3 regions of the Streptomyces sp. BR1 genome follow, and region 2 is predicted to be linked to each of the others. Evidence: riboswitches for the same ligand, from Rfam matches in the RefSeq annotation. Region 2 holds a riboswitch; each other region holds the start of a gene.
The links. Region 2 has a riboswitch for cyclic di-AMP ahead of ACT1U9_RS18690 (transglycosylase family protein). Riboswitches for the same ligand answer to the same signal wherever they lie in the genome.
Positions count from the first base shown of each region.

Region 1: linked by a shared signal. The riboswitch ahead of ACT1U9_RS14340 (M23 family metallopeptidase) and the one ahead of ACT1U9_RS18690 (transglycosylase family protein) in region 2 are both predicted to bind cyclic di-AMP.
Region 3: linked by a shared signal. The riboswitch ahead of ACT1U9_RS00590 (transglycosylase SLT domain-containing protein) and the one ahead of ACT1U9_RS18690 (transglycosylase family protein) in region 2 are both predicted to bind cyclic di-AMP.

Region 1 is NZ_CM126252.1:3,330,593-3,336,616, forward strand. It holds gene trmB (tRNA (guanosine(46)-N7)-methyltransferase TrmB) at 1-278, shown strand, start outside; gene ACT1U9_RS14330 (PrsW family glutamic-type intramembrane protease) at 355-1,812, shown strand; gene ACT1U9_RS14335 (aldo/keto reductase) at 1,834-2,778, opposite strand; gene ACT1U9_RS14340 (M23 family metallopeptidase) at 2,888-3,967, opposite strand; cyclic di-AMP (ydaO/yuaA leader) riboswitch at 3,979-4,126, opposite strand; gene ACT1U9_RS14345 (PP2C family protein-serine/threonine phosphatase) at 4,294-5,469, opposite strand; gene ACT1U9_RS14350 (hypothetical protein) at 5,578-5,880, opposite strand; tRNA gene ACT1U9_RS14355 (tRNA-Met) at 5,971-6,024, opposite strand, start outside.
Region 2 is NZ_CM126252.1:4,275,939-4,281,962, forward strand. It holds gene ACT1U9_RS18680 (cytochrome P450 family protein) at 80-1,303, shown strand; gene ACT1U9_RS18685 (transglycosylase family protein) at 1,458-2,420, shown strand; cyclic di-AMP (ydaO/yuaA leader) riboswitch at 2,681-2,878, shown strand; gene ACT1U9_RS18690 (transglycosylase family protein) at 2,882-3,577, shown strand; gene eno (phosphopyruvate hydratase) at 3,968-5,254, shown strand; gene ACT1U9_RS18700 (FtsB family cell division protein) at 5,374-5,850, shown strand; gene ACT1U9_RS18705 (DUF501 domain-containing protein) at 5,904-6,024, shown strand, end outside.
Region 3 is NZ_CM126252.1:133,187-139,210, forward strand. It holds gene ACT1U9_RS00580 (beta-glucanase) at 1-310, shown strand, start outside; gene ACT1U9_RS00585 (metal-sensitive transcriptional regulator) at 377-673, opposite strand; gene ACT1U9_RS00590 (transglycosylase SLT domain-containing protein) at 747-1,559, opposite strand; cyclic di-AMP (ydaO/yuaA leader) riboswitch at 1,564-1,747, opposite strand; gene ACT1U9_RS00595 (class I SAM-dependent methyltransferase) at 2,087-2,761, opposite strand; gene ACT1U9_RS00600 (DinB family protein) at 2,968-3,522, opposite strand; gene ACT1U9_RS00605 (hypothetical protein) at 3,529-3,732, shown strand; gene ACT1U9_RS00610 (alkaline phosphatase family protein) at 3,751-5,418, opposite strand; gene ACT1U9_RS00615 (sodium:solute symporter family protein) at 5,712-6,024, shown strand, end outside.

The DNA.
Region 1 (6,024 bases), 950 kb from region 2:
AGCGCCGCATCATCCAGCCCGACTTCCTCACCCTCGTCGCACCCCGGCTCAAGCCCGGCGCCGTACTGCACTGCGCCACCGACTGGGAGCCGTACGCCGAGCAGATGCTGGAGGTGCTGAGCGCGCACCCGGCGTTCGAGAACACCCAGGAAGACGGCGGCTACGCGCCCCGCCCCGCGTTCCGCCCGCTGACCCGCTTCGAGGGCCAGGGCCTGGACAAGGGCCACGTCGTCCACGACCTGCTCTTCCGGCGCGTGGCCGAGCTGCCCTCCGCCTGACCGCGACCCCATGCGCGGGCCGCACTGTCCACAGGCACCGTCGCGGATTGTCGGTGCGGGTCGTTAGGGTCGTCTGGTGTCGTCCGAATCGCTTCCGCACCGCTCTCCGCCGGGCCCGGTCCAGCCGGTCCCGGACTGTCGCGCGCAGCCGCGGTTCGACGCCGTCCCGGAGCGCGCGAAGTGGCGCTACCGGCCCCGGCGCGACTTCTGGCGCTCCAAGGCCCTGCGGGCCGGCGCGCTGATCACCCTGCTCGCCCTCTGCGGCCTGGTCATCCTCGCCATCGTGCGGGACCAGACGGGCACGGAGGGGTTCCTGGTGGGGCTCGGCCTCGCCGTGCTGCCGGTGCCGCTGCTCGGCACCGCGTTCCGCTGGCTCGACCGGGTCGACCCGGGCCCGTGGCGCAATCTGCTGTTCGCCTTCGCCTGGGGCGCGTGCGCCGCGGCGCTCGTGGCGATCATCGCGAACTCGTTCGCGACCAAGTGGATAGCCACCGCGACCGCCGACCCGTCCTCCGCCGACCACCTGGGCGCGACCGTCATCGCACCCATCGTGGAGGAGAGCGCCAAAGCGGCCGCCGTGCTGCTGCTCTTCCTGTTCCGAAGACGGGATTTCAAGGGGATAGTCGACGGCGTCGTCTTCGCGGGCTTCACCGCGACCGGCTTCGCCTTCACCGAGAACATCCTCTATCTGGGCAACGCCTTCGGCGAGGACCAGGCCAGCCACACCGCCGGGCTCGCCTCGACGACGGCCGCGACCTTCTTCGTACGGATCGTGATGTCGCCGTTCGCGCATCCGCTGTTCACGGTGTGCACGGGCATAGGCTTCGGCGCCGCGGCCCTCGCCTCGGCCCGCTGCCGCTGGCGCCGGATCGGGCTGCCGGTGCTCGGTCTGCTGATGGCGATGGGCATGCACGCGCTGTGGAACGGCTCGTCGACGTTCGGGACGTACGGCTTCTACCTGGTGTACGCGGCGTTCATGGTCCCCGTGTTCGGGCTGCTCACCTGGCTCGCGATATGGAGCCGCCAGCGCGAGCTGCGCACGGTCGCCGCCGAGCTGCCCGCGTACGCGGCGGCGGGCTGGCTCGGCCCCGCCGAACCGCTGGCGCTCTCCTCGATGCGGGCCCGCTCGATGGCCCGCGACTTCGCGCACCGCACCTACGGCGGCCGCCGGGCGGCGCGCACGGTCGCGGAGTACGAGGCGTTCGCGACGGCCCTGGCGTTCCTGCGCCACCGCGCCCACCAGGGCTCGGCGGGAGCGGACTTCACGGCCCGCGAGCAGGAGCTGCTGCACCATCTGTGGGAGCGCAAGGCCGTCGCCGGTCCCGCGCTGCTGTACGCGGCGGGCGCGGCGGGCCGCATCTGGATCCCGCCCCAGCCGCACCCGTACGGCCCCCGCGCCCCGTACAACCCCCCGGCGTCCTACGCCCCGTACGGCTACGAGACCCCGTACGGCACACAGGCACCGCACGGCCCAGGCCACGCCCCCGCTCCCTCCCCCGAGCAGTCCGCGCCGTACAACCCCTACCTGCGCTGACCCCCGTACAGTTGCTGCGCCTTACGCCGACGCGGTCTTCAGCTCGCTCAGCTCCGCGTCCGTGAGCTCCAAGTCGGCGACCGCGACGAGGGCGGGCAGCTGCTCGACCGTACGGGCCGAGGCGATCGGGGCGACGACGGTCGGCTGGGCGGCGAGCCAGGCGAGCGCGACGGTGGCGTGCGCGACCTCGCGCTCGCGCGCGATCCGGTCGAGCGCGGCCAGCACCTTTATGCCCCGGTCGCTCTCAAGGTACTGGCCCGCCTTGCCGGCCCGCTCGCTGTCGACCGCCACGCCCGGGCGGTACTTGCCGGTGAGGAACCCGGCGGCGAGCGAGAAGTACGGGACGGCGGCCAGGCCCGAGCGGGCGGCGGTGTCCTGGAGGCCGCCCTCGTACGTGTCGCGGGAGACCAGGTTGTAGTGCGGCTGGAGGGCGACGTACTTGGCCAGGCCCTCGCGGTCCGCGAAGTCCAGCGAGTCCTGGAGCCGCGCCGGGGAGATGTTGGAGGCGGCGACCGCGCGGACCTTGCCGTCCCGCACCAGCTGGTCGAGGGCGGTGACGATCTCCTCGACGGGGACGGACTCGTCGTCGAAGTGCGTGTAGTAGAGGTCGATGTAGTCGGTGCCGAGGCGGCGCAGGGACTCCTCGACGGCGGCCTTGATCGTGGTGGGCGCGAGGCCCTTGTACGTGAGGTGGGCGCCGACCTTGGTGGCGACGACGACGTCCTCGCGGTTGCCGCGCGCGGCGAGCCACCGGCCGATGATCCGCTCGGACTCACCGCCCTCGTTGCCCGGGGCCCACTGCGAGTACACGTCGGCCGTGTCCACGAAGTTGCCGCCGGCGGCGGTATACGCGTCGAGCACGGCGAACGACGCCGCCTCGTCGGCGGTCCAGCCGAAGACGTTGCCGCCGAGGGCGAGCGGGAAGACGGAAAGGTCCGAGGCACCGAGCGGGCGCAGAGAGGTCATGAGGGGGCAACGGCGTTGTGGGGCACGGGTATTCCGGATACGCGGCCCGATCCGGAACCCGGACGGGAACCCCGGACCGCACCCGACCCGGGGTGGAGCCCCACCCGACCTACGGGTTGAGCCCCTTCGACTGCAGCCACGCCATCGGGTCGATGCCCGTGCCGTCCGGCGTGTGCACCTCCAGGTGCAGATGCGGGCCCGTGACGTTGCCGGTGGCGCCGACGCGGCCGATCGTGTCGCCCGTGCTGACCTGCTGGCCCGCGCTGACCGCGATCGACGACTGGTGGCAGAACCAGAGCTCGGAGCCGTCGTCCAGCTCGATGACCGTGCGGTAGCCGTACGAGCCGGACCAGCCCGCCGACTTGACCGTGCCGCTGTGGATCGCCTTCAGCGGCGTACCGGTCGGGGCGGCGAAGTCGAGGCCCGTGTGGTGGCCGGAGGCCCACATCGAACCGGCCTCGCCGAACGTCGAGGTGATCGTGTACGAAGCGACCGGCAGCGAGTAGCTCTTGGCGAGCTCGGCGAGGCGTTCCTCCTCGGCCTTCTTCGCGGCGGCCTCCTCGGCGGCCTTCTTCTCGGCCGCCGCCTTCTGCTGCGCCGCGGTCTGCGCGGCCTTCGCCTCGGCCGCGGCCTTGTCGGCCGCTGCCTTCTCGGCACTCGCCTTGGCCTCGGCCTCGGCGTTGTTCTGCTGCTGTTCGGCCTGCTGGAGGATGCGGGCGCGCAGGGCCTCGCCCGCGTCGGTGGCGCCCTGCTCGGCCTCGGCCCTTGAGACGCCCGCCATGGTGAGCGGGGCGCTCGCCACGGCCCGGTCGGCCTTGGCGGTCGGGGACGTATCCGGGGTGTCGTCGCCCGCGATGTCCGATATCAACGTGCCCACGCCCGGCAGGGACTTGACGTCCGGGAGCTTGTCGGCGACCGAGTCGGGCAGGGATATGGAGACCGGCGGCTTGGTCTGCGCGCTGGCCATGCCGCCCGCGCCGACGGCCGCGATGACGCCGACGCCGAGGACGGTGGAGCTGCGGGCGAGCCCGCCGCGCTGCTTGGCGACGCGGTGCCGGCCGCGTACGGCACGCAGGGACTCCTCGGTGGGGTCCCACGGCTCCCACACCTCGGTGTCACTGGGCGGGGCCCCGTACAGGGAGACGGGGGGAACCGGCGGGGTGCCGAGGGCAGGCTCGTTGGACGCCACGGGGGCGCACTCCTTTCCTTCCTTCTCGCCTACCGGGTTAGCTGACGGGTTCGGAGCAGGAAGGTCTCCTACGGGCACCTCAGAGAAGTGCGAAGGTGCCCGATTCACCCCAAGTTGGTGGTTCCCCGGTTCCCTTGCGGGATTCGGCGCGTGCGCACGGTGCCGCCTAGGCGACGGCTGGGACGACCGCGCTGCGTTATCGAACGTTAATAGACACCGGGACCTGTTTCCAAGCTGTTCCCGTTGATCCTTAATGACAGTGCGTCAAATGGCGTGCACTGCGGGGCCGTTCGGCTACGAAGGGTTACGAGGCGGCTCGACCGGGGTCATGGCACCACCGGCATCGTCCGGCGCCGCTCAGGCTGGCGCACCCCCGGGCGGCTCACCGCGAGCAGCGCCATGTCGTCGCTCGCGCCCCCGCCCGTATGTCTGCGCACGTCGTCGACGAGCGCGTCCAGCAGCTCCTCCGGACCCGGGAAGATGCGGCCGCGCAGCCGCTCGTGCGGATCGTAGAAGTCGCCCGGGGCCTCGGCCGCGCGGGCCTCGGAGAGGCCGTCGGTGTAGAGCAGCAGCGTCGCGCCGGGCGGGAACGGGTACGCGTCCGCCCGGTCCGGCCACACCCCGAGCTCCGCCATCCCCAGCGGCAGCGCGGGGTCGGCCGGGGTGAGCGCGTCGAGCCTGCCGTCCGCGTGGAGGAGCAGCGGCTCGGGGTGCCCCCGGTTCACCAGGCGTACGCACTCGCGGCCGGGCGGGATCTCGGCGAGCACGGCGGTGGTGAAGCCCTCGAAGGCGTCAAGGCCGTCGCGCCGGGTGCCCTCGCGGGCGAGCGCCCGCTCCAGCCGCCCGGCCACGTCCTCCAGTGACGGCTCCTGCTCGGCGGCCTCCCGGAACGCCCCGATGACCACGGCCACCGCCTCCACCGCCCCGAGCCCCTTGCCCCGCACGTCCCCGACGACGAGCCGCACCCCGTACGGCGTGTCCTGGACGGCGAAGAGGTCGCCCCCGATGAACGCGCCCGCCTGCGCCGCCTCGTAGCGCGCGGCGACCTGGAGTCCGCCGATACGGCCGGACGGCTTGGGCAGCACCGCGCGCTGGGCGGTCTCCGCGATCACGCGCGCGGAGGCCAGGCGCTCGCCGCTGCGGCGCAGGGTGCGGTTGATGACCAGGGCCAGGATCGCGACGGTGAACACGGTGAACAGCTCGCTGACCGCCTCGGCGGTGCTGGGGATGTCGTGGAAGGCGTCGGTGAGCACCACCGCCCCGACGGCGGCCGCGCCGATGACGGCGGTGCCGACCCGGCCGAAGAACGAGGCGGCGATCAGGGGCGCGGCCGAGTAGAGGGCGGCGGCGGTGAGATCGGGCGGCGTCGAGACGTCGAAGACGACACCGACGACGAGGAGCAGCGCGGGCAGGACGCGGACGAGGCCGAGCCGCCGCAGTCGGGCGGCACCCGCCACCTGGTCGAGGCGCCCGGGCCCCTCGTCCTCTCCTCGCTGCCGCACCTGTCGTCTCCCTGCGCGTCCGCCGGGCTGCCGACATTCCGTGCCCCACCCAGGCTGTCGGGCGGCGTGCGCCACGGCGACCGCACCTCGGCCAACCGGGCTACCGGGTCAGTGGCGGTCGGCCCCGGTCGCGATGAGCCTCGCCCGGCACCGTCGGGGCCCGGCGAGCCCCCGTACGCACGTCCCTCTGGCGTGCCGACGGGTCGCAGGGGGCCCGTGCACGGCCGGGACGCCGCCCTTGGTGTGCCCCGGCGCGGACAGCCAGGGCACGGCGACCGGCGGCAGCGGGAACGAGACGCACATCAGCAGCGCGCACGCGGCGAGGAACAGCGGCACGACGGGCACTCTCCGCCGCGTCGCCGCCCCGATCCGGGCCATCGATTCCAGCAGCCCCGCCGCGTGCTCGCGCATGGTAATGGGGACAGTACTTTACGTAAGTGACGAGTTTCTGTGAAACGCCACAGGGCCCGGCACATATGTGCCGGGCCCTGTGGACTTCAGTAGCGGGGACAGGATTTGAACCTGCGACCTCTGGGTTATGAGCCCAGCGAGCTA
Region 2 (6,024 bases):
CCCGGTCGCGCCCGCTCATGGCTCGGCCCCGGATGCCGCTCCTCGTTCCTGCCCGTCCGGCGAGGACCCCGCTCCGGAAATGTTCACCTGGGAGTTCGCCACCGACCCCTACCCCGCGTACGGCTGGCTGCGCGAGCACTCGCCGGTGCATCGCACCAAGCTGCCCAGCGGTGTGGAGGCGTGGCTGGTGACCCGGTACGCGGACGCCAAGCAGGCGCTCGCCGACCAGCGGCTCTCCAAGAACCCCGCGCACCACGATGAGCCCGCGCACGCCAAGGGCAAGACGGGCATCCCGGGCGAGCGCAAGGCCGACCTGATGACCCATCTGCTGAACATCGACCCGCCGGACCACACCCGGCTGCGCCGCCTCGTGTCGAAGGCGTTCACTCCCCGTACGGTCGCCGAATTCGCGCCCCGGGTACAGGAACTGACGGATGGTCTGATCGGCCGGTTCGCGGAGAAGGGGGAGGCCGACCTCATCCATGAGTTCGCGTTCCCGCTCCCCATCTACGCGATCTGCGACCTGCTCGGCGTGCCCCGCGAGGACCAGGACGACTTCCGCGACTGGGCGGGCATGATGATCCGCCACGGCGGGGGCCCGCGCGGCGGTGTCGCCCGCTCGGTGAAGAAGATGCGCGGCTATCTGCTGGAACTCATCCACCGTAAAAGGGAGAATCCCGGCGACGACCTCATCTCGGGTCTGATCCGGGCGAGCGACCACGGCGAGCACCTCACCGAGAACGAGGCCGCCGCGATGGCCTTCATCCTCCTGTTCGCCGGTTTCGAGACGACCGTGAACCTCATCGGCAACGGGATGTACGCGCTGCTGCGCAACCCCGACCAGCGCGAGCGGCTGCAAGCCTCGCTCGCGGCGGGCGAGTCGGACCTGCTGGACACCGGCGTCGAGGAACTGCTGCGCTATGACGGCCCGGTGGAGCTCGCCACCTGGCGGTTCGCCACGAGTCCGCTGCGGATCGGCGGCCAGGACATCGCGGCGGGCGACCCGGTGCTCGTCGTCCTCGCCTCCGCCGACCGCGACCCGGACCGGTTCGAGGATCCGGACAGGCTCGACCTCGGCCGCCGCGACAACCAGCACCTCGGATACGGGCACGGCATCCACTACTGCCTGGGTGCGCCGCTGGCCCGGCTTGAGGCGAAGGCGGCGCTCGCGACGTTGCTGCGGCGCCTTCCTGACCTGCAGCTAGGGGCGGATCCTGCCGATTTGCGCTGGCGCGGCGGACTCATCATGCGCGGACTGCGCACACTCCCGGTCGAGTTCACACCCCCGTCGCACCGCCGGTAACCTGACGGTCCGTCAAAACTGTGACTTTCGCGTTATCGCGGGTGCATCGACTTGTGACAAGCGTTCGAGTAGGGCTACGTTCACCCCTCGACTCGGCAACCGGTTCACCAACCGGCTCCGCAGTCACCGACGTAGTCACACGGAAGGCCACAGCATGCGCTCCGGGAACGGACGTCACCGACGACCTCGCCAGGCTCCCGCCCTCGTCGTCGCGGCAGGGGTGACGGGCTCCGCCCTCGCGCTGCCGCTCTTCGCGGCCAGCGGCGCGAACGCGGCCTCGGCGACTACCTGGGACCGGGTCGCCGAGTGCGAGAGCGGTGGCTCGTGGAGCGCCGACTTCGGCAACGGCCTGTATGGCGGGCTCCAGCTCTCGCAGGAGACCTGGGAGACGTACGGCGGCACCGCGTACGCCGAGCGGCCCGACATGGCCAGCCGCGCGCAGCAGATAGCCATCGGCGAGAAGGTGCTCGCGGCCAAGGGCCCGAAGGCGTTCACCAGCTGCACCGAGGTCTCCGGGCTCACCAGCGGCGGCGGTACGCCGGCCGTCGACCCGGGCGCGACGCCCTCCCCGGCGCCCACGACCCCGGACGACGACGCGACGCCGTCCGCGCCCGCGAAGAAGACTCCGGCGCCGAGCACGCCCTCCGACTCCGCCTCCACCGCGCCGAAGCCGTCCACGACCCCGTCGACGGACAAGGACGGCAAGACGGGCTCGACGCCGTCCGCGCCCGCCAAGAAGACCCCGGCGCCCACCACGCCCTCCGGCTCGACGCCCGGCAAGCACCGCGGCGCTCCCGACCCGGCCGAGACCGGCGCGCCCGCGACCACCGTCCCGGGCACCACGGACGACACCCATGAGTCGCAGCCCCGCGCCTCGCGAGGTGACGCCGACTCACGTACGGCGGGCGACGCCACGACGGCGCCCGGCGACTACACCGTCCGCGCCGGCGACAGCCTGTGGGACATCTCGCGCTCGCACAAGGTCGAGGGCGGCTGGTCGGCGCTCTACAAGGCGAACCAGAAGACGATCGGCTCCGACCCGGACCTCATCCTGCCCGGCCAGAGCCTTGACCTGAACCCGACAAAGACGGACAACCCGACCATCACTCACGGGTAGTTCAGGGGCGTATGTCCACTTCTGCGCAAGTGAGACATGAGTCTCTTTCCGCCAACTGGTGTGCCCCGTACGTCCGGTACGTACGGGACGCCCCTCACCTGCGGAAACAGGCGATACGGAAGGGTGGCCGCGGGCGATTTCTCCCCGATGTGCCCCTTTGAACATCGGGGGTTGGTGTGTTTACGGTCGGAGCGCTCGTCACCACGAGCCCCTCCGACCGGAAACGCCGAATCCTGCCGTCGGTCGCGGGGGAACAGTCGACGCTTGACGCGCCGTAGGCAGGAGCGGGGGACCCAAGGTAAGTGCCGGGCCCGGCCGTTGAAGGACGCACGCCATACGGCGCGACGTACGAGACGGCCATGGACCGGCTTGGGGTGAAGACGTGCCGAAAGGCGCGACCGGGCCACTCACTCGCCCGAACCCGACAGCTCACCTCGCAGGCGTCGGTGAGGAGACACTCCATGCTGCTTTCCGGCAAGGGCAAGCACCGTCGCCCCAGCAAGGCCACCCGTATCGCCACGCTCGCCGGTGTCACCGGCGCGGCCGTCGCCGCCCCGCTGATGGCGACCGGCTCGGCCTCCGCCGCCTCCGTCGCCACCTGGGACGCGGTCGCCCAGTGCGAGTCCGGCGGCAACTGGTCCATCAACACCGGCAACGGCTACTACGGCGGCCTGCAGTTCTCGCAGTCCTCCTGGGCGGCCGCCGGCGGCACCCAGTACGCCTCGCGCGCCGACCTGGCCACCAAGGGCCAGCAGATAGCCACCGCCGAGAAGCTGCTCGCGATGCAGGGTCCGGGCGCCTGGGGCTGCGCGGGCGCGGGCAACCTGACGTCCGGTGGCGCGTCCCCGAACGTCGACACGTCGGGCTCGTCCTCTTCTTCGAAGCAGGCGGCTCCGAAGGCCGCCCCGAAGAAGGCCGCGCCGAAGGCCGCACCGGCCCCGCAGCGCGAGTCGGCCCCCGCGTCCCGTGGCGAGTCCCGCCCGGCGCCGGTCAAGACGGGCGACGGCGAGTACAAGGTCGTGTCCGGCGACACCCTCGGCTCCATCGCGGACGCGCACGGCGTCAAGGGCGGCTGGCAGAAGCTGTTCGAGCTGAACAAGGACGTCGTGAAGGACGCGAACCTGATCTTCCCCGGTCAGCAGCTCCACCTGAGCTGAGCGGTTCGGCTGCGGACCGTGCTGGGTTGCTCGTGCCCACGCGGCGGAGCCGCAAATCGATACAGCCCCGCGCCCCTAGGAGGGCCCGAAGGGCCCATTTGAGGGGCGCGGGGAACCGCGCGACAAGCCACAACGGACCCGCACGGACCGCGCAGCGGCCCGCTCAGCTGAAAGCTGAACCCGGGCCGTGGGCGGACCCCACACAGACTCCCGCCCCGACGCGTCATCCCCCGTACGCGTCGCGGCGGGGCTTTGTTTCGTTCAGGAACATTTTGCCCCCCGTTTCGTCCCACGGGCCGGTCGGTGGACTGGCCGATGCCCTGGAGACGGTTAGGCTCAGGGGTGCCGGACCACGCGGCCCGGCGTATTCGCGTCACATCCCAGAAGGAGATGCTCGTGCCGTCCATCGACGTCGTCGTAGCCCGGGAAATCCTGGACTCCCGAGGCAACCCCACGGTCGAGGTCGAGGTCGGCCTCGACGACGGCAGCACCGGCCGTGCCGCCGTCCCCTCGGGTGCCTCCACCGGTGCCTTCGAGGCCATCGAACTGCGTGACGGTGACCCCAACCGTTACCAGGGCAAGGGCGTCGAGAAGGCCGTCCTCGCCGTGATCGAGCAGATCGGCCCGGAGCTCGTCGGCTACGACGCCACCGAGCAGCGCCTGATCGACCAGGCGATGTTCGACCTGGACGCCACGGACAACAAGGGCTCGCTGGGCGCCAACGCCATCCTCGGCGTCTCCCTCGCCGTCGCGCACGCCGCCTCCGAGGCCAGCGACCTGCCGCTCTTCCGCTACCTGGGCGGCCCCAACGCGCACCTGCTCCCGGTGCCGATGATGAACATCCTCAACGGTGGGTCGCACGCCGACTCCAACGTGGACATCCAGGAGTTCATGATCGCCCCGATCGGCGCGGAGTCCTTCTCCGAGGCCCTTCGCTGGGGTGCCGAGGTCTACCACACCCTCAAGAAGGTCCTGAAGAACAAGGGTCTGTCGACCGGCCTCGGTGACGAGGGCGGCTTCGCCCCGAACCTGGAGTCCAACCGCGCTGCCCTGGACCTCATCCTTGAGGCCGTCAAGGAGGCCGGCTACACCCCGGGCAAGGACATCGCGCTGGCGCTCGACGTCGCCGCGTCCGAGTTCTACAAGGACGGCAAGTACGAGTTCGAGGGCAAGTCCCGCTCGGCCGCCGAGATGACCGAGTACTACGAGGAGCTCGTCTCCGCGTACCCGCTGGTCTCCATCGAGGACCCGCTGTACGAGGACGACTGGGCCGGCTGGAACACCATCACCTCGCGCCTGGGCTCCAAGGTCCAGATCGTCGGCGACGACCTGTTCGTCACCAACCCGGAGCGTCTGGCCCGCGGCATCGAGGAGGGCTCCGCGAACGCCCTGCTCGTCAAGGTCAACCAGATCGGCTCGCTGACCGAGACCCTGGACGCCGTCGAGCTCGCCCAGCGCAACGGCTTCAAGTGCATGATGTCGCACCGCTCCGGCGAGACCGAGGACGTCACCATCGCCGACCTCGCGGTCGCGGTGAACTGCGGCCAGATCAAGACCGGCGCCCCGGCCCGCTCGGACCGCGTCGCCAAGTACAACCAGCTGCTGCGCATCGAGGAGATCCTCGACGACGCGGCGGTGTACGCGGGCCGCAGCGCGTTCCCGCGCTTCAAGGGCTGACCCGTCTGACGGGCTGACCAGTCCTGACATGGGCCTACCGCCCTGTCGTACGTACGTCCCCGGCCGCGGTCCCGTACCGTGTCCGGGGACGTTGTACGTACGTGAGGGGAGCGGGGCGAATGGCCAAGGGCAACCGGGACCGGTTCTCCACGGCGGCCCGGCTCAAGGTGCTGGGCGAGCAGACGGCCGCCCGGGTCTACCGCTCCCAGACCAAGCGCCAGGCCCGCCGCTCCCGGCTCACCGGCCGGGCCGCGCTGCTCGCCCTGGTGATGTGCTCGCTGGTGGTGGCGCTCGCGTACCCGATGCGGCAGTACGTGTCGCAGCGCGGCGACATCACCGAGCAGCGCCGCAAGGAGCGCGAGGCGGCCGCGCAGGTCGAGCGGCTGCGCGACGAGAAGGCGCGGCTCCAGGACGACGCGTACATCAAGCGGCTCGCCCGCGAGCATCTGCACATGCAGTTTCCGGGCGAGACCGGCTACACCGTGACCGACCCGGCGGCCGGCAAGGAGCGCCGCGACGGCAAGGCCGCGACCGGCCGCGCCTGGCACTCGAACCTCTGGGACGGCGTGGACAAGGCCGACCGCCCGGCCGACTGACCCACCCGACCCACTCCAGCGACAGCCAGCTATAGATAGAGACAGAAACCCAGATGCACACCCCTCCGCCCCAGACGCCGAGCACCGAGCCGACCGCCGCGGACATCGCCGCGTTCGAGGAGCAGCTGGGCCGCCCGCCGCGCGGTCTGCGCGCGATCGCGCACCGCTGCCCGT
Region 3 (6,024 bases), 4.1 Mb from region 2:
CCACCCGGACAACCCGGATCTGCTGGAGCTGTCCAACCACGTCAGAGGCGCGCACCACTACCACCGCGACCCGGCCGTCCGCCCCGGCGGCCTCGTCGACCTACGGGTGGAGTTCGGCGCGGGGTCGGTCACCTGGTGGGTGAACGGTGCGGCTGTCTTCTCCGATCAGCGCGGAGTGGGCCGGCACTGGCGGGCCCACCTCATCGTCAACCTGTCGGTCTGCGCGGGCCGTTACCACCCACCGCCACAACCCGGCGTATCGGAGATGTCGTTCGAGGTGCCGATGCTGCGGGTGCATCGCGAACAGTGACAACTCGCCGTGATGTCACGGCACTTCGCCGAAGCGGACCGGGCCGACCGCTGCGCCCCCTCCCCGTCAGGCGAGCGCGAGGAAGAGGCGTTCGAGTTCGGCCTCGGTCATCGGCGGGGTCTCGCCGTCCGCCGCCGCCATGCACTGGCGCATACCGCTGGCCACGATCTTGAATCCCGCGCGGTCGAGCGCGCGGGACACGGCGGCGAGCTGCGTGACGACGTCCTTGCAGTCGCGCCCGGCCTCGATCATGGCGATGACACCGGCGAGCTGCCCCTGGGCACGGCGCAGCCGGTTCAGTACGGCGGTGGTGGCTTCCTCGTCGACGGTCCTGGCCATGGGCGGTCCTTCCTCGCTGCGCATCCGTGCCAGCGTACCCCGGGGGGTATCGCCCCGACGAAGTGGCGAGGAAGGTGACCTGTTGCCCGGGGTCCGGTCAGTAGGCGCCGTTCACGTTGTCGATCGACCCGTAGTGGCTCGCCGCGTAGTTGCACGCGGCGGTGATGTTGGCGACGGGGTCGTAGCTGTCCGTCGACGTGCCGGGCACGTGGTAAGCCTGGAAGGTGGGGTCGATGACCTGGAGGAGGCCCTTGGACGGGATTCCGGCGGCGGCGTTGGAGTCCCAGTTGTTGATGGCCAGCGGGTTGCCCGACGACTCGCGCATGACGTTGCGGTAGATACCGTCGTAGCTGCCGGGGATACCGTGCTGGGCCATGATGTCCAGCGACTGCCGGATCCACCCGTCGAGGTTGTTCGCGTACGACGTCGTCTTCGCGACGGCGGCGGTGGCCTGGGTGAGGGTGGTCGAGCGCGCGGAGCGGTCGGCGCGGGTGGTGGTGGCCGCGCGGTCGGCGGTGGCCGAGGTCTGGGCCTGCTTGCCGATCGTGAGCGTGAGGCCGGGGTGGATCATGGTCGGGTCGCCGCCGATGGCCTGGCGGTTGTCCTGGTAGAGCGCCTTCCAGCCGCCGCTCACATCGAGGTCGTGGGCGATCTTGGCGAGCGAGTCACCGGCGACGACCGAGTAGCTGGTGGGGGCGCTCTTCGCCACGGCCTTCACCACGGCCGGCTTGGCGGCCGCGAGGACCGACGCCTTCATCGTGGGGGCGGAGTACGTCACGGCGGGTGCGGCACCGGCGGTGGTCGCACCCATCACGGGGATGACGAGCGCGGCGCCCCCCGTACCGGCGGCGGCGAGGCCACGGGTAAGGGAGTTGGACTTGGGTCGGCGGTGCTTACCCTTTGCGGCCATGGCGAATTCCTCTCCTTCGCCTGCGAGGTGAGCTGTCGGGTTCGGGCAGGAGATGCCCGGCCGCGGCGCACGCGGCTTGACCCCGAGCCGTTCCGGAAACCGGACCGGCGGCCTACTTGGGTCCCCCGCTCCTGCCATTCGTGTGTGGGAGGTATCCGGACGGCGGCAGGATTCGGCGGTCCATCCGGATTTAGCCGTGACCGTAAGCGAATAGGTCCGGGAGAAACAAGGACCGAATTCACCGCGCCATATCAGATAAAGATCCACTGCAAGACAGGCGCCCCGCACGCGCCCGACCGGAATCCTCAACTCGCCTTCGCCGCAAAGGGAATTGGTCGGCCGCCGACCTTGGGCCTGCGACCGACCACGTGACCCACTTCACTTTCCCGGGCCGAAAACAACGCCCCGGCAAGCGGCACGTAAATGCCGCCTAATTTACGTATTCACCCGCAGTGGCATCATTAGCGAAATAAGCAAGAAAGTGACCCTGAAGGATCATTTCGGACATTACGCAGCCATGCGCGCGGCTACAGCGGGCGCCGGGCCTTCAGCAGCCAGGACGGCAGGTCGATCCGGGTGGTGACCTCGGCGCCCAGCTCGGAGGCCATCTCCGTGACGGCGATCTGCCCGACGATGGTGCCTTCCTCGATCGACAGCACGTCCCAGCCCGCCGCCGTGAACTCGCCGTGCAGCTCGTCCTTGGTGGCCCGGTGCGGGCCGATGCCCTTGACGACCTCGACGAAGTCGGGGACGCGCTCGGAGAACGTGAGGATGTGCGCGACGCCGCCCGGCCGCGCCATCCGGTACAGCTCACGGATGTAGCGCCCGCGCTCCGGCTCCTCCAGCGCGTGCAGCAGGGCGCAGTCCAGCATGGTGTCGAACTCGGCGTCGTAACCCTCCACGGCCGACAGGTCCGCCACGCCGAACTCGACGTCCACGCCCTGGTCGGCCGCCTTGCGGCGGCCCGACTCGACGGCCGTCGGCGAGAAGTCGAGCGCCACCACGTCAAGGTCCTGACGTGCCAGGTAGAGGGCCAGGCTGCCGGTCCCGCACCCCGCGTCGAGAACCCGCCCCTTGACATCCCCGGCCTCGACGATGCGGACGAACTCGGGCTGCGGCTCGCCGATGTCCCACGGCGGCAGCGCGAACGCGCCCTCGCCCCGGTACACGGCCTCGAAGCTCTCTGCGGCAGTGATGGTCATCAAGTGCGCCTTTCGTCATCGTCATCGCACAGGCCCCCGTGGCCGACCTCGGCCCAGGCCCCGCTCAAGCACGTCCCAAGTGCCTCGGGCTAGTGGCCCGTTGATCGACAACATATGACACGGGCAATGGCGACAGGACTCCTTACTGTGCAACCGCGGAATCCGGCGGTGAGACCGTCCAGCGTGGTCACAGCACCGCCACTCGGTCACATCCCGCGCGCTCCGTCGATCCGCTCGCGCAGCAGATCGGCGTGGCCGTTGTGCCGGGCGTACTCCTCGATCATGTGGATGACGACCCAGCGCAGCGACACCGGGCCGCGCCAGGCGTCCTCGCCCGCGACGTCGAGATCGGGCGCCTCGGCGACGAACTTCTCCGCGAACGCCACCTCGGCCCGCCACGCCTCCCACGCCTCCGCGACGACGGCCGGGTCGGCCACCGCGTCGTCGAAGTCCCCGTCGGGGTTCGCCGCCGAGGAGAAGCGGAGCGGCGCGTCCTGCCCTGCCAGGACCTGCCGGAACCACCGGCGTTCGACATCGGCGAGATGGCGTACGAGCCCCAGCAGCGACAGCGTGGAGGGAGCCACCGAACGCCGGGACAATTCCGCTTCCAGACCGGCGCACTTCAGCTCCAGCGTCGTGCGCTGAGCTGCCAGGAAGTCGACCAGCATGGTCCGCTCGTCGACGGTGGCACTGCTGCTGAACCGGCTGTCCCGCTCGGCGTCGATGAACAACTGGGCTCTTCTGCTGCGTGGGCTCGTCATGGCCCCATGATCGACCGCATGAAGTCCGTGATCAATACGCTCAAGTCGCAGAACGTGAGCCTCATCGAACTCGACACCATTTTGTCGAACTGGCTCACCGCCCAGGAATTCGCCCAGCGCATGGGCAAAGTGAAAAAGCACGCGGCCGCCGCGCAATTCGCGACGACGGCCACGGCGATAGAACGTCTGCGCACGCCCGTGACGCTATGAGCGTGAACTCACGTCATTTCAACGGTGGGTCGCGCCACTGCGCAACGGCAGCACCCGCGTGTGCTCCTGGCGTACGGCCGCCAGGTCGCGCGGGTCCAGGCCGAGCAGGGCCAGGATGGTCGGGGCGATCTGGGTGGTGTGGACGTGTGCCGCGTCACGCACGCCCGCCGGAGCGCCCGCGCCGGAGACGACCAGCGGGACGTTCACGTCGTCGGGGGCGGCGCCGCCGTGCTCGGCGATCTTCTTGGTGCCGCCGGTGTAGACGACGCCGTACTGGGCCACGCCGAAGACGTCCGGGACACGGGAGTCACCGGGGCGCACACCGAAGTGGCGGGCCGCCGCGGCGCCCGCGTACACCGTCGCCAGACCGCCGCGCGTGAACGCCTTGGGCTTGGCGTCGATGTCCGTGCCGGTGCCGTGCTGCGCCAGCAGATACGTCTTGGCGAACTCGGCGGCGGCCTGCGAGCGGTCGCCCAGCCACAGCAGCAAGGCGTCGTCGTCCGCGCTGTGCGCGACGAGGTCGCCCGCGCCCGGGTGCGCCTTCTTCCAGGCCGCGTTGAGGCCGTCGACGAGCGGGCCGTCGTCGACGCGGGTGAGCGCGGTGGGGTCGGCGGGCGACTGGCCGTGCTTGGCGGAGAGGATGACGGTGGTGCTGCCGTCGAGGTGGCGCGCCTTCAACTCGGCGACCAGCGAGCCGATTTCGGTGTCGACGAAGTCGAGGTTCTTGGCGACCAGCGGCCCGGGCACGTCCTTGGCCGCGTAACCGCCCTTGAGGCCGTCGGAGGACGGCAGCTTCTGGGCGGTCGAGACGGACTGGAAGTTGAGGCCGAAGACCGCCGGGGTGCCGGTGCGGTGGGTGCCGCTGTGGTCGTAGCCGTCGATCTCGTTGCGGACGGCCTGGACCTTGTAGTGGTCGTACTGCTCGGTCGCCCGGTTGTCCTTGGTCCAGTCGGTCCCCTTCGGGAAGCCGATGGCGTCGGAGTTGATCTCCGGCGTGAACAGGTCCTGGATGCCGTCGCCGGAGGGCCCGTTGAGGATGTCGTACGCGGCGTGCTTGTCCGACCACGCGGTCCGCAGACCCGCCTTGCGCGCCACGTCGAAGACGGTGTTGACCCGCAGATACGCGTGCGGGGTCACCGGCTTGCAGGTCTTGGGGTCGACGGGCAGCGCGGCCGGGTTGATCAGCGTCCCCGGGCGGCCGGTCATCTTCAGGATGCTGCCGGGCAGGCCGGTGAGGCCCTGGCCGGCGTCGAGCGCCGACTTGTCCTTGTCGAGGTCCTCGGTGAGGTCGACCTCGGCACCCGGCTTGGTGTGGGCGCAGTCGGTGGTGCCGGCCGGGAGCAGTGTGTGGTCGTAGGAGTCGTCGTAGTAGACGCCGGTGGTGCCCGGGCCGCCGCCGGTGACCTGGGCGGTCATCCCGGGGAAGGAGTCCGAGGGCGTGGTGGTGGCGGCGTGGGTGTACTGCACTCCCCCGCGTGCGAGGCGGGCGAGCGCGGACTGCGGGTGCTGCGCGGTGTAGCGGGCGAGGTCGGCCTGGCGCAGGCCGTCCACGGAGATCAGCAGGACGTGCCGGGCGGCGGCACCGTGCTGCTTGGCGGGGGCGGCACCGGCCTGGAGCACGGTCGTTCCGGCGAGCGCGCCGACCGCGCCGAAGGTGGCGGCGAGCCGGAGGAAGCGGCGGTTCACGGGTTTCCCCTGACGTAGGTGGAACCGGGGGTGGGGGGTGTGCCCCATGAGTAGTGACGGTGTGTGTATCGGGCGGGGCAAAACGGTGAACGGCCAGGGCATGGCCGGTATGGAACGGCCCATGCGAGGGCCAAGGTTCCGCCGCCCCGCGCCCGGACCGGCTCACACCCGACCCATCACTCCCCGCGCGCTCGATCACAATCCAACAAACATTCCCAACAAAACTCTTCAGGTTCTGACCATCGAGGCGTAGGTTCCGTTCCGATCAAGTTCGCGCGACGAAGCGGGTACGTATGCAATATCTGGCCGATGGACTGCGGCTCCCCACCAACGGGCTCGACTACACGATCCTGGCGATCTACTTCGTCGTGGTCCTGGGCATCGGCTTCGCCGCCCGCGCCAGCGTGAAGACCAGCCTCGACTTCTTCCTCTCCGGGCGGTCGCTGCCCGCCTGGGTCACCGGGCTCGCCTTCGTCGCCGCCAACCTGGGCGCGACCGAGATCCTGGGCATGGCCGCCACCGGCGCGCAGTACGGCGTGGCCGTCGTCCACTGGTACTGGATCGGCGCCATCCCGGCCATGGTCTTCCTCGGCCTGGTGATGATGC